Regions from separate parts of the Pseudoalteromonas sp. MB47 genome, predicted to be linked through region 3. Evidence: predicted binding sites of a transcription regulator. Region 3 holds the regulator's gene; each other region holds the start of a gene.
The links. The regulator sigma-54, encoded in region 3, starts transcription at its own class of promoters, with help from an activator protein. The targets are predictions, from matches to a motif close to GTTGGCACGNNNNTNGNNT.

Region 1: a site for sigma-54 is predicted at 4,243-4,261, ahead of IMPJCBKJ_RS03515 (DUF3192 domain-containing protein). Genes of this name have one in related genera too.
Region 2: a site for sigma-54 is predicted at 6,148-6,166, ahead of glnA (glutamate--ammonia ligase). Genes of this name have one in related genera too.

Annotation. Positions count from the first base shown of each region.
Region 1 covers NZ_VFBD01000006.1:188,051-196,119, reverse strand. The annotation lists gene IMPJCBKJ_RS03540 (DUF1289 domain-containing protein) at 1-90, opposite strand, end outside; gene IMPJCBKJ_RS03535 (1-acyl-sn-glycerol-3-phosphate acyltransferase) at 190-1,320, opposite strand; gene IMPJCBKJ_RS03530 (SO_0444 family Cu/Zn efflux transporter) at 1,476-2,705, opposite strand; gene zntR (Zn(2+)-responsive transcriptional regulator) at 2,689-3,102, opposite strand; gene IMPJCBKJ_RS03520 (D-2-hydroxyacid dehydrogenase) at 3,197-4,141, shown strand; gene IMPJCBKJ_RS03515 (DUF3192 domain-containing protein) at 4,305-4,685, shown strand; gene IMPJCBKJ_RS03510 (diguanylate cyclase) at 4,723-5,646, opposite strand; gene IMPJCBKJ_RS03505 (ATP-binding protein) at 5,615-8,069, opposite strand, start outside.
Region 2 covers NZ_VFBD01000007.1:43,659-51,727, forward strand. The annotation lists gene IMPJCBKJ_RS04000 (hypothetical protein) at 1-276, shown strand, start outside; gene IMPJCBKJ_RS04005 (hypothetical protein) at 334-996, shown strand; gene IMPJCBKJ_RS04010 (cyclic nucleotide-binding domain-containing protein) at 993-1,451, opposite strand; gene ntrC (nitrogen regulation protein NR(I)) at 1,476-2,861, opposite strand; gene glnL (nitrogen regulation protein NR(II)) at 2,880-3,950, opposite strand; gene IMPJCBKJ_RS04025 (DUF4124 domain-containing protein) at 4,031-4,552, opposite strand; gene glnA (glutamate--ammonia ligase) at 4,686-6,092, opposite strand; gene typA (translational GTPase TypA) at 6,600-8,069, shown strand, end outside.
Region 3 covers NZ_VFBD01000011.1:98,869-106,937, reverse strand. The annotation lists gene IMPJCBKJ_RS07320 (YgiQ family radical SAM protein) at 1-1,040, shown strand, start outside; gene mgtE (magnesium transporter) at 1,118-2,476, opposite strand; gene IMPJCBKJ_RS07310 (HPr family phosphocarrier protein) at 2,688-2,960, opposite strand; gene rapZ (RNase adapter RapZ) at 2,974-3,819, opposite strand; gene ptsN (PTS IIA-like nitrogen regulatory protein PtsN) at 3,820-4,272, opposite strand; gene hpf (ribosome hibernation promoting factor) at 4,276-4,563, opposite strand; gene IMPJCBKJ_RS07290 (RNA polymerase factor sigma-54) at 4,590-6,086, opposite strand; gene lptB (LPS export ABC transporter ATP-binding protein) at 6,193-6,918, opposite strand; gene lptA (lipopolysaccharide transport periplasmic protein LptA) at 6,915-7,436, opposite strand; gene lptC (LPS export ABC transporter periplasmic protein LptC) at 7,426-7,980, opposite strand; gene kdsC (3-deoxy-manno-octulosonate-8-phosphatase KdsC) at 7,977-8,069, opposite strand, start outside.

The sequences.
Region 1 (8,069 bases), on a different contig from region 3:
ACGATAGCAGCCTTTACAATAACCCCGGTTATTAACTTGGCATATCCCTTTGCAAGGGCTTGGAATTTCAAATATTTCAATCTGTTGCATCACAAATGCCGGTTAATAAGTAATATTAAAAGTATAGCCTGAAAATTAACCATAAAAAAAGCCACTTTAAAAAGTGGCTTCTTAAACTATTTGTTTCGCTTACTTAGACTCGCTTGTTGCAAGTTCTGCTTTACGATGAAAAGGCTTAGCGTACATAGCTAATACCAAAGGCTTTAACTCCTCTGGCACTTTTGCGATACGCTCATTAAATGCAGCGGCATCTTTTTCATCAATCACAGCTTGCGTACAACCACCTGCAATATAATTGCCTGGGTGTAAGAAAAACGAATCAACAATTTGCTGATCAATAGTTTTTGCCAGCTCTTCAGGCGATTCACAGCCCGACTCAATTGGCTCGCCAAACGCTAAATGTACATGCCCTTTGGCGGTGCTAAAACCTTCAACAATACTAGCTATGTCTTCACCCTGCTGTTTCACATACTGACCATGTTGCTGTTTATGATAAAGCTCTTTCGCTTTAGCAATCGCGCATGGCTCGTATTGATAAGAGATAGACACAGGTACAATTTTTAATTCGCGTACGTATTCAGCAAACTCTTTCTTCTGCTTGCGGCCTTGTAACTGCAACATTTTAAGCAGGGCAGGATCTGTTTGGTCAAAACCGTCTTTTGCTCGGCCTTCTTTTTGCGCTATCCAAATTGAGTGGCCTTCAGCAAGTGAGTCATAAATATAAGCAGACAGCTGCGACAGCGCTTTTAGCATCTCTTTCGGTGCTTTCGCTGAGCGCTTCACAATAAAGCTCTTGTTTAAACGCATTAACTCAGTGATATAAGGAATTTGCAGTAAGTTATCACCAATTGCGATACGAACTGTCGGCATGTTGTGCTTAAACAAGCCCCAATTAACGAGCGCAGGATCAAGCACTATATCGCGGTGATTAGAGATAAATAAGTAAGCTTGTTTTGGGTCTAGTTTATCAATGCCCGAAAACGTTACCTCTGAAGTAGTGCGGGTGATTAGTTTGTTCAAATAATCAGCCACTTCGTGCTGAACTTGCTCAACCGATGCGGTGTTACCCCACTTTTTACGCAGCTGGCTGCGCACTAATGGGCGAGTAATAAATGGGAAGTTCGATAAAAAGCGCGGTAAGTTATACTTAGCGATTACATCTACAAAGGCATTATCAGCAATCAAACGCGCTACTGAGTCAGCTACTTCATCATCATTGTAAGGTCTTATGTCGGCGTATTTATCCACACTTTCACTCATTAAAAACTACTTAAGTTAAAAAACGGCACGCAAAGCGTACCGTTAAAAATAATTGGCGGATTATAACTCAGGCAATTTTAAATGCGAACCGAGACGCGATAGTTAACCAAATTAAATGCCAATTAATGTAGAAAATATTTATCTATAACAAATAATTAAGCAATGCTCTTACCAGTTTGTGAGGATTTTTTTAATACCATTTTTAACAGCAATCTGAGTATTAAAATTGCCAACACAATACCTGCAGCAAGGCTTAACCAATGAGGTAGAACCTCGTGCTCTTCACCCATCATCGGCGCTACCACAAAACCATATTGCGCCACTAAATAATCGGTTAAAAAACCAAAAGCCAGTGCCGTGCCAATCACACCTATTAGGTAGGCAAATACCGCTCGCTTGCCAAGCTCTTTACCAACGACACCAAGCGTTGCGATATTGGTTGCCGGCCCAGCTAACATAAACACCAGCACAGCCCCCGGAGATACACCACTGAGTAATAAACCTGCCGCTATAGGTGTCGATGCAGTTGCACAAATATACATAGGAATACTGATTAAAATAACCACCAGCATAGCAAGGATGCCATTCCCCCACTGGCTTAAAAAAGATTCTGGTACATAAGTTTGTACAAGCGCTGCAAAGAATAAACCGATCATTAGCCAAATCATGGTGTCTTCAAGCAGCTTATTGCAACTAAAGCTCACCGCGCGTTTCAGTTTGCTAAAACGACTTTCAACGGCTTTGGTTGGCTGCTCACTGCTACAACAGCTTTTCTGTATAGGCGCTGCTTTTTCTGTTGAGCAACTTTGTTGCTGCTCCTGTATTGGTTGCGATTCCTTGCTACTACAACAACTTTGTGCGGGCTTTGCTGGCGCCTCTTTACTGCAACAGCTCGTTGTGGTCACAGGCTTTGGCTGTTTACTACTACAACAAGAGTCTGCTTTAGTACTTTCTTTATCTGATTCTGTACTTTGTACTTGTTGGAGTTCACTGTCTTTCCCCACTAAGACGCCGGCCACAATGGCGCTGCACACGGCGGCAATAGGACGTATTATCGCCATAAATGGGCCTAGCAACACATAAGATACCGAAACCGAATCGACCCCAGTTTCAGGGGTTGAAACTAAAAATGCGGTGGTGGCACTTTTCGATGCCCCCGCTCTTCTTAAACCAATGGCTGCTGGGATCACACCACATGAGCACAAGGGCATTGGAGCACCTATAAAGGCTGCTTTAACTGTGGTCCACAACCCTTCTTTGCCTAAATGCCGGTTAAGAAAGTTAGCAGGCAAATATACATTGAGAAGACCTGCTATGAATAAGCCCAGCATTAACCAAGGTGCTGAGAGTAAAAACAGATGCCAAAAATTATTGAGTAAGTCCATCGATATCCTCCAGCGTCGTTAGTATTGAGCAGTTTTCAGCAGGCTCTTCACCGCCACAACATTTATCTGCCAACAATGAAAGTGAGTCATAAAAGCGAGTAAGCTCTGCAATTCTTTGTGCAACGAGGTCACGTTTTTGTAACGTCATTTCTTTAACTTCATGACAAGAATGCTGATCTTTATGAAACTTAATTTGCAATAACTCTTTAATCTCAGCCAAACTAAAGCCAACATTCTTTGCTCTGAGAATAAACGCCATTTGTTTATAGTCATTCTCAGAATAAAAACGATATCCCACGTCTGAACGCGAACTAGGCGTTAACAAACCATGCTTTTCGTAGTACCGTAGCGTATCTGTTGAGACACCCAACTGACGGGCAAACTCACCTATTTTCATCACCGTCTCCATTGTGAAGCGTTTATTTATTATGCTCACTATAAACCTTGGAGTACACCCCAAGGTCAAGCAATAAATTAAAAAAGGAAAGCACATGAATATTACTGTCCTTGATGCAGCAACATTAGCCAACACGTCGTTAGATGCTTTAGCGCAATTAGGAAAACTTACTTGTTACGATTTAACTGCTCAAGAACAGGTTATTGAGCGCTGCCAAGATGCCGATATCCTTATCAGTAATAAAGTGGTGATTGATCAGCACGCCATGAGCAAATTACCTAATTTAAAATTAATATGTGTTGCAGCGACTGGGACTAACAACATTGATTTAATAGCAGCCAAAGAGCATAGCATTGCGGTGACCAATGTCGCGGGCTATTCAACACCGAGCGTGGTGCAGCACACCTTTACTCTCATCACTAACTTACTGGGCAATACTCACAGATATATTAATGATTGCCAGCAAGGCTTATGGCAGCAAAGTCCTATGTTTTGCCGTTTAGATTACAGCTTTAAAGAAATTGCCGGCAAAACATTGGCAATTATTGGTTACGGTTCACTAGGTAAAGCCGTTGCCGATGTAGCGCGTGCTTTTGGTGCTAATGTCATCATCAGTGAACGAAAAGGCCATGCACCTCGTGAAGGTCGTGTTAGTTTTAATGATGCCCTAACCATAGCGGATATTATTAGTGTTCACTGCCCGCTTACTGATGAAACACGCAACCAAATCGCCGCGACAGAATTAAGCATGATGAAACCGTCAGCTATCATTATTAATACTGCTCGTGGTGGGATTATCAATGAAGCCGATTTAGCTGACGCATTAGCTAATAATGTTATTGCCGGAGCTGGTGTTGATGTACTCAGTAAAGAACCTGCAGAGCAATCAAATCCGCTGGCACAGTATAAAGGCGCAAACTTATTACTTACTCCGCATATTGCTTGGGCCAGCCAAGAATCTATCGTGCGTTTAGTTAACGAAATTGCTTTGAATATCCAAGCATTTAATCAAGGCGAGATGCGTAACAGGTTGGTCTAAATCGCAATTTATTAGTCAATAGAGCTAAGTAGTTAGTAATTTATTACTTGGCTCTTTACCTAAAAACAACCTAAGAAACTGATTTAATTTACTTTTATAAGTTTGGCAAGTAGTTTGCAATTAAGTGAACAACTATAAAACAATTTCTACGGGATAAAATAACATGAAAAAAGCACTTCTAATTGCCGCGCTAACTGCACCATTTTTAACTGGTTGTGTCATTGCTGTTTCTGACGGTGAAGCAGACACACATTGGGCTGGTAGCTCATCTAGCTGGCAAAAGCAGCATAAAAATAACCGTGAAGTGATCTCTAATCTTGCATTAGATACCAGCTATCAAACTGTATTAAACAAACTAAATACTCCTAACTTTACCGAGTTATTAAAGCAGGGTGATGATGTGTACCAAGTATTATTCTATGCAACCCATAGTATTCATTCTGATGGCAAGATGACTAAAGACGAATGTACACCACTGGTATTTAAAAATGATAAGTTAATTGGTGTGGGTGATACGATTTATAAATCACTTAGCAATGGCTAGCTTGCATATTTAAATTCTGTAAGTAGGCAGCTATTGCCTACTTATGTTCACTCATAGCTATCATTCTCGATACTATCTGATCACGCCCAGCATCTTTTGCCTGATAAAGACCTAAATCAGCTTCTTCAAGTAATGTTTGCTCTGCATACACCTGGCCATTTTCCGTGGTCGCAATACCAATACTAATTGTGACATGGTCGGCATTTAGTGACGCTTTATGCGGAATATTTAACTCATTAACGGCATTACGTAATTTGTTTGCAAACGACATAGCTTCTTTTGCAGAGGTATTTGGAAGTACTGCTGCAAACTCTTCACCGCCATAACGAGCAACAAAGTCACTACCTCGCTCACATGCTCCAACTAAGGCATGAGCAATTTGTTTTAAACAATCATCGCCTGCTCGGTGACCATAACAATCGTTGTAACGTTTAAAGTGATCAACATCCATTAATAATACTGATAATGGTGTTTGATCACGACGACAACGACGCCACTCTCGCGCTAAGTTTTCATCTAAATAACGTCGGTTTGGGATCTCTGTTAGGCCATCAATTGAGGCGAGCATTTCAAGCAAGTCATTTTTTTGTTTGATCATTAATTGATTGCGCACACGTGCACGAACGATCGCTGCACTAAAAGGTTTGGTGATGTAATCCATCGCCCCTAATTCTAACCCTTTAGCTTCATCATCATGGCTAGTATTTGCCGAGATAAAGATTACCGGTAGCATGCTTGTCGTTGCGTTTTCTTTTAATTTGTTGAGTACTTCATAGCCGTCGATTCCTGGCATTACAATATCCAAGATCAACAGATCCACACTTTGTGTTTTTAGAAACGTCAGTGCTTTTTCACCACTCTCAACACAAAAAACATCATAGTCTTGCTGTAATGTTTTTTCTAATACCAAGCGGTTTAACGGATCGTCATCAACAATCAGTACCTTGGCTCTTTTCAACATCAGTAGATCCTTGTTCGATGATAAAGGCAATAACCTGTTTTATTTGGCATTGCAACTCATCAATTAATTGTTCGGAAAGTTCACCTTTAGCTTTTAGTGTAGCCTCGAAATGCTGAGCGCACGCTGACAATCGTTTAAACCCAAGGTTACCAGCCGATCCTTTCACATTATGCACCACGCGGATCAACTCGTCGGTAGTCTTTAATGTAGAAATTTGTATTAACTGCTCTGCTGCCATAGTCGCAAACTTCGACAACATAGTTAATACTAACTTATTATCATTTCCAAACTGAGATAAGATAAAAGCCTTATCAAAAAAAGCTTCTTTTGAGTTTTTAAGCTCACTCATTGCTAAAAACAATTTACTCGCAACAATAGGTTTAGTTAGGTGTTTATTCATTCCTGCCGCAATTGAATGCTCAATATCTGCAGCCTCACTATGAGCGGTAAGCGCGTATATCGGCATTTGCTCTTTGGTGTATAATTGACGAATAATTCGCGTCGCTTGGCAACCATCCATCACAGGCATTTGAATATCCATAAAAATTACGTCAGGCTTGATCTCTTTAGCAATTTCTATACCTTTTTTACCATTTAGAGCACAAATGACAGTAATATCTATTTGCTCCAAAATACTCTTAATGATGCTCAAATTAAGCGGATTATCATCAACTGCAAGTACTAAAAGTCCAGATAAGTCAGTACTCGAAGGCAAACAAACTAATTCTCTTTTTGTAGGTCCTGATGCTTTATCTAGCTGTAAGCAAAAACTAAATTTGCTGCCTTTACCTTTTTCACTATCAAGTTTTATCTCTCCGCCCATTAAAGCGACTTCATATTTAACAATCGCTAAACCTAAACCGACCCCCTGATGAGAGCGTGTTAAAGACTCATCTCCTTGCGTAAAAGCATCAAATAACCGCCCTTGATCAGCCTTATTTATACCTATACCTGTATCTTTAACTGTAAAACAAATTAGTTGCTGCTCTAAAGACTCTTCAATCAGCTCTAAACACAGAGTTATTGTGCCTTGTTCAGTAAACTTGGCTGCATTTGTCAATAAATTGGCTAATACTTGCTGCAAACAAATTTGGTCGCCAATTAAGAATTCGTTGATGTTCTCGTCACGGTCAATGATAAAATCAATGCCTTTATTTGTGCATAAGGGAGTGATCACGCCTCGACTAAAATCAATTAGATCAGATAAACTCATAGGCGCTTTATTCATTTCCAGTTGAGCACTTTCGGCACGTGCAAAATCAAGCATTCGATTTAAAAGCGTCAGTAAACTATTAGCTGCTGTTTTTGCCTGCTCTGCATGAGTGCGCTGATGCTCAGTTAGCCCTTGCAATGCAATAACATCAATTAAGCCTAGTACTGCATTGAGTGGTGTGCGTATTTCATGACTGAGATTAGCAATAAAGCGGCTTTTAGCGAGCGTTGCCCGCTCAGCATCATCTTTTGCTTGCACTAAATCCGTCACATCCTGTACATGAACAACATAATAATCTGGTGTTTGCTCGGCATTCCAAACTAGGGACACACTAATTTGCAGCCAGCGCTGCTGTTCTTGCTGCTCAAGACTAAAGTGATAAACTTTTTTCTTCTCATGCAGCAGCTCTGTCAGAGTATTTTTCAACGTCTGATAAGACTGCTCAGCAAATAAGTTTGTCAACTCGAGGCCATTAACGTTTTCAATTGCAAAGATTTTTCGTGCCGCTTTATTTGCTTGCAGCACTTGATCTTCAAGTGATACCAGAAGCACCCCATTCGCTGCGTACTCCATAGCACTGCGCAATTTCGCTTCTGAGCTTTGTAGTGCATTCAGTGCATTATACTGCTCGGTAATATCACGACCAATCGCCATGGTACCAAGAAATTGCTGGTGCTCGTTGTAAAATGGCACAATGCTAAAAAGGTAAGTTTTCTCATAATTTGAAAGACGAGTTTGATACGTTTTTTTGTCTCTTAAAACCTGCTTCTCAAGTTCATTTAACTCGCCGTTATCATCGCTAATATCACATAATTGCTGGCCTACTAACTTCTCTTGTGGCAAACCAATATAGCCTTCATACGCTTTATTACAGCCTAAAAACGAGCCATCAATATTCTTAAAATAAATAAGATCCGGCACGTTATTGAGCATGGTATTTAATAACGCTAAGTGACGTTCTTTCGCATCAATACTACGACGCAATTGTTTTGACTTTACCTGTACCTGAGAGTCAAGCGCTTTATTCGCCTCTTGTAATGATTGGACGAGCTCTTCATTGCGGCTAAACACTCGTTTTACACGGCTGAACCAAGGCTGCCAATCGACAGGAATACGATAATGAACTAACGCTTGTTTACCTTCATCATGCTGCTCAAGGTAATTCATTAAGTGCGTCATTGGTTTTACAAAAATACGTTGACTCAGCCAA
Region 2 (8,069 bases), on a different contig from region 3:
TCAGCGCTAAGAAAAGAGTTAATGGGTTTGCAAGATTCGTCATTGCTTGCTGCAGATGATGTGCGAGCTTTGTTAACGCAAACAATTAAATCTCAGCCTGAAAAGTCAGAACAAGGTTTTGCGTTAATTTCGCGTTTTAATGATAACCATAGCCAGCTGAGTTCAGGGGAAACAAATAAAGAAAAACTGCTTCAGCATCAAACTCACCGTTTATTTAAAGATATTTTATATACCCGTCAAAGTGTTAATAGTTGGCTAAAAAAACATCTTAATTAATTGATTTATTGTTTTTCTCACTTTAGACTACATTTGTAATCTAAAGTGAGAAAGAATATGAAAAGGATAATTTCGGCAGCCATATTTTTAATTTTGGCTGGTTGTCAGCAAGCTACAGTCTACGTATACACAGAAAATCTTGATCAGTCGCAGTTGCAATCATTAGAGCAAGCATTAAATAAGCAAAGCTTACCCTATGAATACACTCAGCTCCCAGTGCCAAGAGAGTTTGCGGATGCAACCTTAATGTTATCGAGTGATAAAATCCTCACTCATGAAACTGAGCAACTTGCTGAAATTATGCAAGGATTGGGTTATGAAGTTGAAATCAAATACACCACAGATGCCAACCACTTTTACAATCATGGCAATATTGGCTTTTATTTAAAAGCTAAAAATACTACCACTAATTTTACTATGCCGGCTCGTGTACTCACCACAGGATGTGTTGAAGACAAGTATAATGATCTTGTTGTTACATTCAGTGATAAGCAAGCTCACTTTACTCTTGCTGGCGGTAGTAAAGTTACTCTTGATTGGGAATACTTATACGGCCACCTAGTCATTTATTATAAAAACTATTCGCAAAGTTACAGCCATTTAACGCCAGAAGTGAGTACCCCTTTTGGTATGAAACCATCAGACACTTACCGTTACACGGCTCGCGTTAATAGCCCAAGTTGGTTAAATTGCTCATTTCAAATTGTGTATATGGACTAGCTACGTGACTCAAGGTAAGTGCTTAACTTAGTAATACGTTCACTCATACCTTCGATTATGCGATCTTTAATTTTCTCGCGGATCACATTCGGCAAGCGGGTAAGTGCTTCAGGGGTGATAGCTAACAAAATGGTATCAACTTTTGCGCGCGCACTCGTACTGTGCTCGCGGTTATTGATAAAAGCACCTTCACCGATAAATTCGCCAGGCTCAATCGTGCCAAGTTCAAGAAGATGGCTTTGTTTGAATACCATCAGTGAGCCGCTTAGCACAATATAAAGCCGCTTATCAGTATCGTATTGTTTGAAAACAGCGCGGCCCTGCTTGACCAAATATAAATGGCTAAATGACTCTAATAACACTTGTCGTTCGCTTAATGTGAACTCTCTAAAAAATGGTAATCTGTTAATAATTTCCATTTGTTTAATTAGTGGAATGTGCTCGATTAAATTCATTGACTCACATTGGGTTGCGCGAAATTAGCTAATATTGCGCTCTTTTAGCTTGCGGGTCAATGTATTACGACCCCAGCCGATCTTCACTGCGGCTTCTTGCTTGTGCCCAGCACAGTTGGCAAGAGCAGTTTTAATCAAGCGAGTCTCGAGTTGTGCTTGAATGGCAGGCCAAATATTCTCTTTACCTTGTTTAAGTTCAAGGTTAAGCCATTGTTGAAATGCATCTAGCCAGTCGCCTTCTTGCTCGATTGGTGTAACTGCGACGATTTCAGGTGGTAAATCTTGTTCACTAATAAGTTCACCCGGCGCCATAACGGTTAACCAACGGCAGGTGTTTTCTAATTGGCGCACGTTACCTGGCCAGTTAAATAGGCGTAGTTGCTCAGTGGCTTTTGGGCTTAAAATTTTGCTGTCAACTTGCAGCTCTTTGGCACTTTTATGTAAAAAGTGTTGTGCTAGTCGTTCAATATCTTCCGTACGCTCACGCAGCGCGGGTAAGCGTAAACGCACTACGTTTAAGCGGTGGAATAAGTCGTCACGAAACTTACCTTGTTTTACCAAGTCTTCGAGGTTTTGGTGCGTTGCAGCAATAATACGTACATCAACTTTAATACTTTGATGGCCGCCCACGCGGTAAAACTCACCATCGGCTAACACGCGTAATAAACGTGTTTGAACGTCGAGTGGCATATCACCAATTTCATCTAAAAATAAGGTGCCGCCATTCGCTTGTTCAAAACGGCCTTTACGAATGCTGTCGGCTCCAGTAAATGCGCCTTTTTCGTGGCCAAATAACTCTGACTCAACTAATTCTTTAGGAATGGCAGCCATATTCAGAGCTATAAATTGGTTTTCTTTGCGTGGGCTGTGGTTATGCAGGGCGCTTGCAACTAGCTCTTTACCTGTCCCTGACTCACCATTAATCAGCACGCTCATACTTGATGCTGATAATTTACCGATCGCGCGAAACACCTCTTGCATTGCAGGTGCTTCACCGATGATATGCGCATTGGTTTGTGGTGCTTGTTTGCGTTTAGTTTTCTTCGTTGAGTTAGCGCGACATGCGCTTTCTACCAGTGCCACGGCTTCGTCTAAGTCAAACGGTTTGGCGAGGTACTCAAACGCCCCTTTTTGGAAGGCATTTACCGCCGAATCTAAATCCGAGTGAGCTGTCATGATAATAACAGGTAAGCCAGGATTTTGCTCGGCAATTGTTTCGAGTAACGCCATGCCGTCCATGCCAGGCATACGCACATCAGATACCAATACCGTGGGCTGGCTAAACTTTAATGCGTTAAGCACATCTTGTGCGTTTGCATAGCTTTCAGTGTCAAATCCTGCACGTGCCAACGCTTTTTCCAATACAAAGCGAATTGAGGCATCATCATCAACTAACCAGACTGTTTTCATGACTACTCCAAAAAACCATTAATCCGTAAAAGGCAAATAGATATTAAATTCTGTATGGCCTGGCCAACTGTCACAATCAATGTGGCCGTCATGTTGGTCAACCAAGGTTTGCGCTATCGATAAACCAAGCCCTGATCCATTTTCTTTGTTGGTGATCATTGGGTAGAACAAGGTTTCACGTAAGCTCTTGTCTATACCTGGGCCGTTATCCGAAATTTGGATCAGCAAGGTTTTTTTCGGTGCCTTACCCGGGCGCCTGTGTTGATGATTGATGCGAGTTTTTATCCTTATCTCGCCACCATCAACAAGTGCCTGTTGTGCATTACGAATAATGTTCAGTACCACTTGCTGAATTTTACTCTGATCTATGTATACACTCGGTATACTTGGATCATAGTCTTTCACTAAAGTGATATTGGCATTGTTGTCTAACATGCTCAGTTTAATCACCGACTCTAACGCTTGGTGAATATTGCCATGGGATTTGTGTGGCAGTTGATTCGGACCAAGTAAACGGTCGACAAGCTCGCGTAAACGGTCTGCTTGTTCAATGATTAATTCGGCACATTGATCACGTTCTTGCTGATCAACCTCATACTGCAATAATTGCGCCGCTCCGCGAATTCCACCTAAAGGATTTTTAATTTCATGTGCTAAACCACGAATAAGGTTACGGGCAGCTTGATATTGATGCATTTGATTCGAAGCTTGGTCATGGCGAATTTCATCATCCATTTGGCGGCATTCGAACAGGATATAATTTTCATCGTTGCTACTTATTCGGCGTGTGCTAATAGTTAACTTGGCATGGCGAGAATCGACGAACACCACGTCAGCTCTATGTTGGTGGCAATCGACACCGTCAAACAACGAATACTGAGCAATACGTTTTAAATCTATCGAGTGGTAGTTAAATAGGTTGTCGAACGGTTGGTTGATGATACGTTTTGGGCCTAAACCTAAAAGCTCACTGGCGCTATCGTTTGCGTAAACCAGTTTAAAATCATGATCGAGTAAAATAACAGCAGTACTTAAATTTTTCCAAATACTGTCGAGTAATTGAGAATTAAAATGTAGATCTCTGAGCATGGTTGCACCATTTTAGTGCGTTTCAATTTAGTGCAGCTTAGCATACTCTTTTTGCTTTGCGAGACATCATGTCGAAAATTCTAATTTCCGTTATTAATTGAAGTTCTGTGCATGAAAAAAGTGCTGACTGGGCTAACTGAAACGAGTTTATTATTTGCATCAAAAAGTTTCGCTTGTAATGTGTGTTCGCCTCGAAAGACCTCTCTTAGAGCAAAGGTCGTGCTATTACTTGGTGCGCCATGAGGTGAACCATCAACGAGTAATTGAACTTTGAAACCAGTTTCAAAACGGGGGCTGATTCGTGTAGTAACATAAACAGAACCTGTATTTTCTCTCACAGTTTCTTCATTTGCGGGGGCTGCAATTGACACTTTAAAGTTAACAGGGACTGCACTTGGAGCAGTATCAAGAATACTGGTATCAGCTGCAGGCATTGTAAGGTTTTGGGTATTTAACTTGACCTCAGTAGCACCGGGGCGAGGAGTATCAGAAAATACTAATACACCATTCTCATCTTTCCAAGAATAGACTTTTTGTGCTGCTGTATAACCAAAAAAGCTTGCAAATAATAACGATAATACCAATAAGGTTGTGCTTTTCACCCTGCGACCCTGCATTTTTTTACTTAACTAAAACTGTAGAGTAGAACCCGCTCAATTACCATTAAAAAAGCCCGCAGAGCGGGCTTGAGAACACACATTTATTATCTTTTAGATAATTCTGATACAGCGTGTATTACACGCTGTAGTACATTTCGAACTCAACTGGGTGAGTTGTCATGTTAAGTTTTTCAACTTCTTGGCTCTTAAGCGCGATGTATGCATCGATTAGGTCATCAGTGAATACGCCACCTTGAGTTAAGAACTCACGGTCTGCGTCTAATGATGCAAGTGCTTCTTGTAAAGAAGATGCAACTTGTGGGATCTCAGCTGCTTCTTCAGCAGGTAGATCGTATAAGTCTTTGTCCATTGCATCGCCAGGGTGGATCTTGTTCTTGATACCGTCTAGGCCAGCCATAAGCATTGCAGAGAATGCTAAGTATGGGTTCGCAGTTGGATCAGGGAAACGTACTTCGATACGACGTGCTTTTGCAGACGGTACCACAGGGATACGGATTGAAGCAGAACGGTTACGTGCAGAGTATGCAAGCATTACAGGAGCTTCGAAGCCTGGTACTAAACGCTTGTATGAGTTCGTTGACGCGTTAGCGAATGCGTTGATTGCTTTAGCGTGCTTGATGATACCACCGATGTAGTAAAGTGCTTCTTCAGAAAGACCTGCGTATTTGTCACCAGCGAAGATGTTTACGCCATCTTTACCTAGAGATTGGTGACAGTGCATACCAGAACCGTTATCACCTACGATTGGTTTAGGCATGAATGTCGCTGTTTTTCCGTATAAGTGAGCCATGTTATGGATAACATATTTCATCTCTTGGATTTCGTCAGCTTTTAATACCATTGTATTGAAGCGAGTTGCGATCTCATTTTGACCTGCAGTTGCTACTTCGTGGTGGTGAGCTTCTACTACTTGACCTAGTTCTTCAAGAACTAAACAAGTTGCTGAACGCCAGTCATGTGATGAATCAACAGGTGAACACGGGAAGTAACCGCCTTTAACACCTGGACGGTGACCCATGTTGCCGCCTTCATAATCTTTATCTGAGTTCCAAGCTGCTTCTACAGAATCGATTTTGTACATAGAACCAGACATGTCTGATTTGTATTTAACGTCATCAAAAAGGAAGAATTCTGGCTCTGGACCGAATAATACAGTGTCAGCAATACCAGTAGAGCGCATGTACTCTTCAGCGCGTTTTGCAACAGAACGTGGATCACGCTCGTAACCTTGAAGTGTTGAAGGCTCAACGACGTCACAACGTACGATTAGTGTAGCTTCTTCAGAAAACGGGTCCATTTTAGCAGACTCAGGAACAGGCATAAGTACCATGTCTGATTCGTTGATACCTTTCCAGCCAGCAATTGAAGAGCCGTCAAACATTTTGCCGTCTTCGAAGAAATCTTCATCAATTTGATGATGAGGAATAGAAACATGCTGTTCTTTACCTTTGGTATCAGTAAAGCGTAAATCAATGAACTTAACGTCATTTTCTTTGATAAAATCTAAAACCGATTGTGACATGTGTCCTCCAATTGTTGGGTTTTATTTTTGCTGCATTATTGCTTTTCGCTTATATAAGCTGGTTTCGTGCCATGTTTTTAACACCTTGTTTAGGCTTGTAAAAAGTGAACAGGGCTTCGTTTTGTTAACTTTTGTTGCACTAAGTTGGTGCGTAAAAAGATCATTCTGGTGCGTAAAAAGTGCGACCTTGTTTTGCACAATTATTGAGCGTGCCAATTTTTCGGTCATGAACACGATTTAGTGCCAAAATATGGTTCAAAAACTAAAATTTCGCCAGTTTTGAGCTCAGATTCACTTTAATTTTCATAAATTTGTCATTTATAAAACAGATACTTATAAAAAGCCTGAAGAAAGTTTATAAATTTATATTGGATAAACTTTCATCCATGCCATTATTAAGGGATAATATGCGCCCTTTTAAATCCTATGCTGGGACATCTGGTGAAAACGCAGGTGACTGCGTAGATCTTGCAGGATCAATGAGATTCAATTTCTCTGAGAAAAAATATGAGCATCGAAAAGTTAAGAAATATAGCGATTATCGCCCACGTTGACCACGGTAAAACAACTTTGGTTGATAAACTGCTTGAGCAATCAGGCACATTAGAAACGCGCGGCGGTAACGAAGAGCGCGTAATGGACTCAAACGACATTGAGAAAGAACGTGGTATTACCATTTTAGCTAAGAACACAGCTATCTCTTGGAACGACTACCATATCAATATCGTAGACACCCCAGGACACGCCGACTTCGGTGGTGAAGTAGAACGCGTACTTTCGATGGCTGACTCAGTATTACTACTTGTTGATGCTCAAGAAGGTCCAATGCCGCAAACGCGTTTCGTAACGCAAAAAGCATTCGCACAAGGTTTAACGCCGATTGTTGTTATCAACAAAATCGACAAACCTGGTGCACGTCCTGACTGGGTTATGGACCAAGTTTTCGATTTATTCGATAACCTAGGTGCAACTGACGAACAGTTAGACTTTAAAGTAATCTATGCATCAGCTATCAACGGCTGGGCAACAATGGATTTAGACGAGCCATCAGATAACATGGAACCAATGTTCCAGATGATCGTTGACGAAGTATCTCCACCGGATGCAGATCCTGAAGGTGCTTTCCAAATGCAAATTTCTCAGCTTGACTACAACTCATACATCGGTGTTATCGGTGTAGGTCGTATCAAGCGTGGTACTGTTCGTCCTAACCAACAGGTGACTGTTGTAAGCGCAGACGGTACTAAGCGTAACGGTAAAGTTGGCCAAGTAATGAGTTACTTAGGCCTTGAGCGTCATGAAGCAGAATCTGCAGGCGCAGGTGACATCATTGCAATCACTGGTCTTGGTGAGCTGAAAATCTCAGACACTATCTGTGATGTAAATACCGTTGAAGCATTACCACCACTAAGCGTTGATGAGCCTACAGTAACAATGACGTTCTCTGTAAACACATCACCATTTGCTGGTAAAGAAGGTAAATTCGTAACGTCACGTAACATTCTTGAGCGTTTACAAGCTGAGCTTGTTCACAACGTTGCATTACGTGTTGAAGAAACTGACAACCCAGATAGCTTCCGTGTTTCTGGTCGTGGTGAGTTACACTTAGGTATCTTAATCGAGAACATGCGTCGTGAAGGTTACGAGCTTGCGGTATCTCGTCCACAAGTAATCCTTCGTGAAGTTGATGGCCAAAAAGAAGAGCCATACGAAACACTTACAATCGACTGTCAAGAAGAGCACCAAGGTTCTATCATGGAACAAATTGGTCTTCGTAAGGGTGAACTAACAGACATGTCTCCAGATGGTAAAGGCCGTGTACGTATGGACTTTATGATCCCAAGCCGTGGCTTAATTGGTTTCCAAACTGAATTCATGACATTAACGTCTGGTTCTGGTCTTCTTTACCACACATTCGATCACTACGGTCCACATAAAGGCGGTACTATCGGTGCTCGTAAGAATGGTGTAATGATT
Region 3 (8,069 bases):
CCTCGGTGAACATCATGCGAGGCTGCTTTGGTGGTTGTTCTTTCTGTTCAATAACAGAACATGAAGGACGTATTATTCAGAGCCGTTCTGAGCAATCAATTATTGATGAAATTGAGCAAATTCGTGACAGAGTACCGGGCTTCACTGGGGTTATTTCTGACTTAGGTGGACCGACCGCGAATATGTATAAGTTGCGCTGTAAGAGCAAAAAGGCAGAGAGCACGTGTCGTCGTTTATCATGTGTTTATCCTGATATTTGTAAGCACATGGACACGGATCACACCCCAACGATTGAGCTTTATAAAAAAGCTCGAGATGTAAAAGGTGTGAAGAAAATCTTGATCGCGTCTGGCGTACGTTATGACTTAGCCGTAGAAGACCCTCGCTACGTAAAAGAGTTGGTTACCCATCACGTAGGCGGGTACTTAAAAATTGCCCCTGAGCACACTGAAGATGGTCCATTGTCTAAGATGATGAAGCCGGGCATGGGTGCTTACGATAAGTTTAAAGAGCTATTTGATAAATACTCAAAAGAAGCGGGTAAAAAGCAGTATTTGATCCCGTATTTTATTTCTGCTCACCCAGGAACGAAAGACGAAGACATGGTGAATATGGCGTTATGGTTAAAGGCTCATGACTTTAAGCTTGATCAAGTACAAAACTTTTATCCATCGCCGATGGCCAATGCAACCACAATTTATCACACTGAGATGAACTCGCTGCGCAATATTAAGAATAATACTGAGCAAGTGCCTGTTCCAAAAGGCGCACGCCAGCGTCGCTTACACAAAGCGATTTTACGATACCACGATCCTGCTGGTTGGCCGATGATCCGTGAAGCACTAAGAAAAATGGGCAAAGCGAATTTAATTGGTAAAGGGCCGAATTGTTTGGTACCTGAAGAAGGTCGAAACGAGAAAACTGCTAAAGGTAAGGGCGGTAAAGGCCGTGCAGCACTGACTCGTCATACCGGTTTTAGCCAGTTTAAAAAGGCCAATACTAAACCTAGAGTAGGTAAAAATAAGCAGCGTGCAAAGTAAAAGATATAAATACGGCTCTTAAAGGGCCGTTTTTAGTTATACCAATTCGCTTAATTAAGTATTATTGTGAATTGGTATCAGATTAATAGCCAGGTTGCGGTGCCTAAAAAGGCAAAGATACCGACAATGTCCGTCACTGTTGTCAGTACCACACTGCCGGCGAGGGCAGGGTCAATTTTCATTTTCTTAAGAATTAATGGAATGCTTGCACCTGCAATACCTGCGGCAACAAGGTTCATAAACATTGCAAAGGCCAGCACTGCGCCGAGCTTAAAGTCCCATTGCCATAGGGCAACCACTCCAGCAATTAATATCGACCAAATAATACCATTCAGTGCGCCAATCGCCAGCTCTTTGAGTAATAAGAAGCGTTGGTTGGTTTGGTTGATATGGCCAACCGCTATACCACGAATAACCAGGGTTAAGGTTTGGCTACCTGCAACGCCACCCATTGAAGGAACGATACCATTGAGTACCGCTAAAATAGGTAAGATTGCTAAGGTGTTTTCGAAAAAGCTTGCCACAATTGCTGCTAGCAATGCGGTTAATAAGTTAACCCCAAGCCAAATAGAGCGACGCTGCGAGCTTTTGAGTACTGGCGCAAAGGTATCTTCTTCGTCGTCAAGACCAGCAAGGCTTAGCATGCTGTGTTCAGCATCTTCACGGATTACGTCAACGATATCATCGATGGTAATACGACCAAGCAAGTGAGCGTTATCATCTACAACAGGGGCTGAAATCCAGTTGTGACGCTCGAACAGTTGCGCTACATCACTTTCATCCATAGAGATTAGGATTGACTCACAGTCTTCATCCATTAAATCACGAACAACTTTATCAGAAGGACTTGTCAGTAGCGTGGTTAACGAAAGCGCCCCTAAAAAGCAGTTATGTTTATCAACTACATATAAATCATCGGTACCCTCTGGTAACTCACCTCGTAAGCGTAAATAGCGTAAAACTACATCTAGGGTAACATCTGGACGAATGGTTACCGTATCGCTGTTCATCAGGGCTCCGGCTGAGCGCTCTTGATAAGAAAGCGCTTGAGTTGCCCTTTCTCTATCTTGCGAGTCCATCGCGCTAACAACGTCTTGATATACGGTATCAGGAAGACTACGTAAAACCTCACCTAAGTCATCGTCGTCCATATCTTCTGTAGCAGCAGCAATGTGCTCAGGCTCCATCTGGGCAATAATGCCAAGACGTACATCTTCAGAGAGTTCCTCTAGAACATCACCACGGACATCTGGGTCAACCAGCTGCCAAAGCATACGACGAATTTTATGGGGAGAAGACTCAAGTAAAAGGGCTGTATCACAAGGTGCCGTTTTGGCTAACATGCCGCGCACTTGAACAAATTGACCACTATTGAGTGACTTGGTCACTTGTTTGAGTTGTTGTAGTGGGTAATCTTGTTCAAAGGCTTCTGGCATTGGCGTCCTTACAACTGAAAAAAGTTTAAATAGGCTATGCAAATACAGCATAGTTGCTTTGTAGTGTATTTGCAGAGATATCGTCGCACTGCGATAAATTTATTAAGAGTTTTGTAATTTAGAAAAGCGAGCGATATAAAAGTAGGATATTTAAAGGGAATTTTAAATATCCGAAGTAAGTTTACCGTAAACCTTGAAGTCTTAGCAAATGCTATTCTTGCTCGTGAAAGCGTTGCGCAATTAATTCGCCGATTGCCGTTAATGCAGCGTCAGCGTCAGGACCTTCGCATACAACACGAACCTCTTTTCCTTGACTACTTTCAAGGAGCATTAACGCTAACACGCTGTCGCCTTCAGCTTCTTTCTCATCTTGAAAAAGTGTAATTTTGGCATCAAATTGCAGTGCTAGTTGCGCTAAAACAGTCGCAGCGCGAGCATGTAAGCCAAGTTTGTTTTGAATTAAAAAGGTATCTTCAGCGTGCATTGTTGGTGCCTAGTTAGATATCTTGTTCGCGGTGGCGAATTTTTACATTAGCATGAGTTTTAGAAAAGCTTTCACCAATTGTTTGCGCTAAGTAAACAGAACGGTGTTGGCCTCCTGTACAACCAATTGCAATGGTTAGGTAACTGCGGTTATTGCGCTCTAGATGTGGCAACCAAGTCTGTACAAAGGTTTGAATCTGCCAAGTGAACTTTTGCACTATGCTGTGGCTAGCTAAATAATCCCTGACAGGCTGATCGAGACCGGTTAGTGGCTTCAAATCAGGCTCCCAGTGTGGGTTCGGTAAAAAGCGTGCATCAAAAACGTAGTCAGCTTCTTTTGGAATACCATGCTTAAAACCAAACGACATAAACGTAATAATCAGTTTTTTATCTTTCTTACCTAAAATCTTTTCACGAATTGATTCTGCTAACTGATGAACACTCAAATCAGTGGTATCAATCATAAAGTCAGCGCGGGTGATCAGCACATCAAGCAGGATTTTTTCTTGTTTAATGGCAAGATCAAGCGGTAAAGAATCAATCGATAATGGATGCAAACGGCGAGTTTCAGAAAAGCGCTTAATTAGGGTTTGATCATCACTATCTAGGTAGAATAGTGTTGGGTTTGCAAAACCTGGCAGGTACTCAAGAATATCATTAAACTCTTGCTGCTCTTTCGGTAAGTTACGTACGTCGATACTGACGGCAATTTTGTCATAATTATCAGAAACACTTCGCACGAGCGAAGGCAGTAGGTTGACAGGAATATTATCAACACAATAGTAGCCTAAGTCTTCAAGAACTCGTAAAGCGACCGATTTGCCCGAGCCTGAGCGACCGCTGATAATTATTAATTCCATTTATGCCTCTGATGCAATTACTTGAAATAGTTGCTGATCGCTTGTAGCACTTCGCAACTGTTTACAAAAATCTTTATCTTTAAGTCTATCAGCAATTGTTGACAAGGTCTTCAAGTGCAACTGGCAATCGCCATCTGGTACGATGAGTGCGACAAAAATATCAACGGGACGATTGTCTATCGCATCAAAATTGATGGGAGATTCACTGACAATAATAAATGCATGAGGTTCATCAGCACCACTCATTCGACCGTGGGGAATAGCTATTCCTCGGCCGATACCTGTACTACCTAACTTTTCCCTGTTCAGAAAAGCATCTAGGATATCTTGTTGAGATAAATGAGGAAACTGCTGGTGAGCTAACTCGCTAATATACTCAAGAATTCTTTTTTTGCTATTAAAAAGGACCGCAGCTTTGCTGCAGTCCTGATTAGTAAGTGAACTAAGTTTCATAATTTAATGTCGAGCTAATTTCTCTTTATGCTTAATGACTTGGCGATCAAGTTTATCGATCAATGAGTCAATTGCTGCGTACATATCTTGATGTTCTGTAGAAGCGAACAACTCGCCTCCGTTTACATGTAAAGTTGCTTCTGCTTTTTGGCTTAATTTTTCTACATCTAAAATGACATGAACATTATTAATATGATCAAAATGCCTTTCTAGTTTTGCGAACTTAGTGTTTACATAGTCTCTTAATGAATCAGTGACTTCTACGTGACGACCAGTTAAATTTAGTTGCATAAGCATTTTCCTTCTATGTAAAACGTCTAAATCAGACTTTTACGCTGATTAGACGGAGGTATTGCTAGAGACTCACGATATTTTGCAATTGTACGTCTAGCTACTTTAATTCCTTGCTCAGCCAATATATCTGCAATTTTGCTATCACTCAATGGTTTAACCGAGTTTTCTGCAGCAACTAACTTCTTGATTAAAGCGCGAATTGCTGTAGAAGAACACTCACCACCATTTTCGGTGCTGACATGGCTTGAGAAGAAATATTTCAACTCAAAAATTCCCCTTGGGGTATGCATATATTTTTGTGTTGTAACCCGAGAAATCGTCGATTCATGCATTTCGACCATTTCAGCGACATCGTTTAGCACCATTGGCTTCATTGCCTCTGGGCCATGTTCAAAGAAAGCTTGCTGTTGTTGCACGATACAGTTGGTCACTTTTAGTAAAGTATCGTTACGGCTTTCTAAGCTCTTAATAAACCACTTTGCTTCTTGTAAGTGAGAACGAATAAATTGGCTGTCGCTACTTGATTTAACAGAGCGAGACATCGCTGCATATTGGCTATTCACTCTAATTTTTGGCATACAATCTGGGTTTAACTCGACTACCCAGCGGCCTTTCACTTTTTTCACTGATACATCGGGTATGACGTACTCAGATTCTTCGCGTACTATGCTATCCGCAGGCTTAGGATTTAAGCTGTGAATGAGCGTCATCACTTCTTTAAGCTCGTTTTCTTTAAGCTTAGTCTTTTTCATTAAAGTGCGATAGTCGCGACTTGCTAATAATTCGATATGCTCAGATAAAACCATTTTAGTTTCAGCTAAATATGGCGTATTGGCATCGAATTGACGAAGTTGTATACACAGGCACTCTTGTAAACTTCGCGCGCCGATACCAACTGGATCGAATAACTGTATTCTTTTTAAGACAGCTTCAACTTCATCGAGTTCGATTTCTTCTTCATCATTATTTTGATTAAAGCTTTCGACAATATCTTCGCAGCTAACCGTTAAAATACCTGAGTCATCGATAGCTTCAACGATGGCAACGGCAATCGCTTCATCGGTAGGACTAAATGGTGTGAGCTGTAGTTGCCACATTAAATATTCTTGCAGTGTTTCTGTTGAAGCACCTTGGTAAATAGACTCGTCTTCAGGCATTGGCCCAGACGATGTTGATGGGGCGGCACTCATGTACTCATCCCACGTAACATCCATAGCTAAGTCATCGCTAACCGTATCCTTACTCAGAGCATCACTGCTTTCTTGCTCGAATTCGCTAGGTGCTTCGTCGGCAGACGCGCTGACTTGTACATCGTCAGACTCCGCTTTTTGCTCATTCTTACCGATGCTTTCTTCGTTGTAATCCGCTTCTTCCACTTCAAGCAGAGGATTACTATCAAGCGCTTCTTGAATTTCTTGCTGGAGATCCAATGTACTGAGCTGCAACAAGCGAATGGCTTGTTGCAGTTGTGGAGTCATTGTAAGTTGCTGGCCCATGCGCAGCTGTAATGATTGCCTCATGTATCCCTAACAATCCTTTTTAAGTTATCGGTAACGGTGAGGACACTGTTATCGATTTATTGTCATTGTATAAGTCTAGCAGATGCTCTAGTCGGTGGCGTAATGGTTACAGCCTGAATTGCTCGCCTAGATAAACATCACGTACAGTTTGGTCAGCTAATACGTGCTCAGGTGTGCCTGATGCAATTAGCTCCCCATGAGAAACAATGTAGGCTTTTTCACAAACATCAAGGGTTTCTCGAACATTATGGTCAGTAATAAGTACACCAATACCACGATTTTTTAGGTGCTCAATAATTTTCTTTATATCTAACACCGAAATAGGATCAACACCAGCAAAAGGCTCATCTAAAAGGATAAATTTAGGATTAGCGGCTAATGCACGTGCAATTTCAACGCGGCGTCGTTCACCACCTGACAGTGCCATACCTTGGCTATCGCGAATATGTTGAATGCTAAATTCATCTAATAAGTTGTTAAGAGTCTCTTCGCGCGTTGTTTTGTTAAGATCTTTGCGGGTCTCTAATATGGCCATCAAGTTTTGGTAAACTGTTAATTTTCGAAAAATAGACGACTCTTGTGGTAGATAACCAATACCTAAGCGCGCACGGCTGTGCATTGGCAAAAGCGTGATATCGTTATCATCGATGCTTATTTTTCCTTTGTCGCTTGGTACGAGGCCTACAATCATATAGAAGGTGGTGGTTTTACCTGCACCATTTGGCCCTAACAAGCCAACAATACTGCCCGCTTCAACTTCAAGACCGACATTTTTAACCACTTGGCGGCCTTTGTAGCTTTTAGCTAAAAGCTCTGCTTTTAATGTGCTCATGGTTGGCCTTTATCGTCTTTTTTATTTTCTACAGGCACTAAAATAGTGTGTACACGATCTGTTGAGTTTTCGTCTTTTTCTGCGCTGATCAGCTGTTGAGCCATATCATAGGTAATGCTTTTTGCCGTTACTTTTTGACCCGCTTGAGTGACTTCAGCTTCGCCATTGAGTGTTAAGAAGCGTTTCGCAACATCATAACGAACTTCTTCGGCGCTGGCGCTCATCACGGTACCATCAGCTTGCTTTTCTTCGAAGTAAGCTGGTTTGCCTGTAGCGATAATTAATTCGACTGTACCTTCGGTGTCACCGCCATGTGCCTCAAGTCGCTCTGCTGTAATGCGACGATCACCATGCACGATCTCTACGTTACCTTCGAATATGCCAACGCCATCTTTTAGTTTACCGACTTGGCGATCTGAGCTAATGCTAATTTGAGCGCCTGTTTGCTCGGCAGCTGCGCCCGAAAAGGCAATCAATAAGCTTGGGATCAGGAGTAATTTCTTCAGTTTATTGGTCATAGTATATGGTTCGTGTATGGTTAGTTAACTCAACAATTTCGGCTTTTAAATCGGCTTTTAAGCCTTTACCGGTAATTTTTAAATTCGGTCCTGTTAGTGTTACAGGTTGCTTTGAAAACATCGTCATTTTATCAATGTCGACATTAATATTTTCTGCTTTTATGTCTTCGATCATACCGTTATGGGTTAAGTTTTTAGCAACTACATCCCCTTCAAAAATCAGCTGATCATTTTCGTATAAAGTAGCTTCTTTGGCTCTTACTTGCCAAACTTGCTGATCGCTATAAATAGTAAAAATAGGTTGTTCAAAAAAGGTAAACCCTAATTGTTGATACAACTCCATTTTTGCAGCTGCCACTTTATGACTAATTTTACCTTGCTCGTCATAAGCTGTTTGCTTTAGAGCAACGGCAGTGTAATCAGGTGTTGCGATGATCTCGTCTTCACTAGTTATTGTATCAGTTGACTGGTTAAAGTACGGGTACCATAACCACACCATGCAACAGACAAAAACAATACTCAGTAAAATACGGGCTATATTCATGCGCTGGTTCCATCGCTAGTTAACGGCTTGCCGTTTTCTAACATCAGTAAATCAGTTAATTCACGCACGGCTCCAAAGCCACCCGGTAA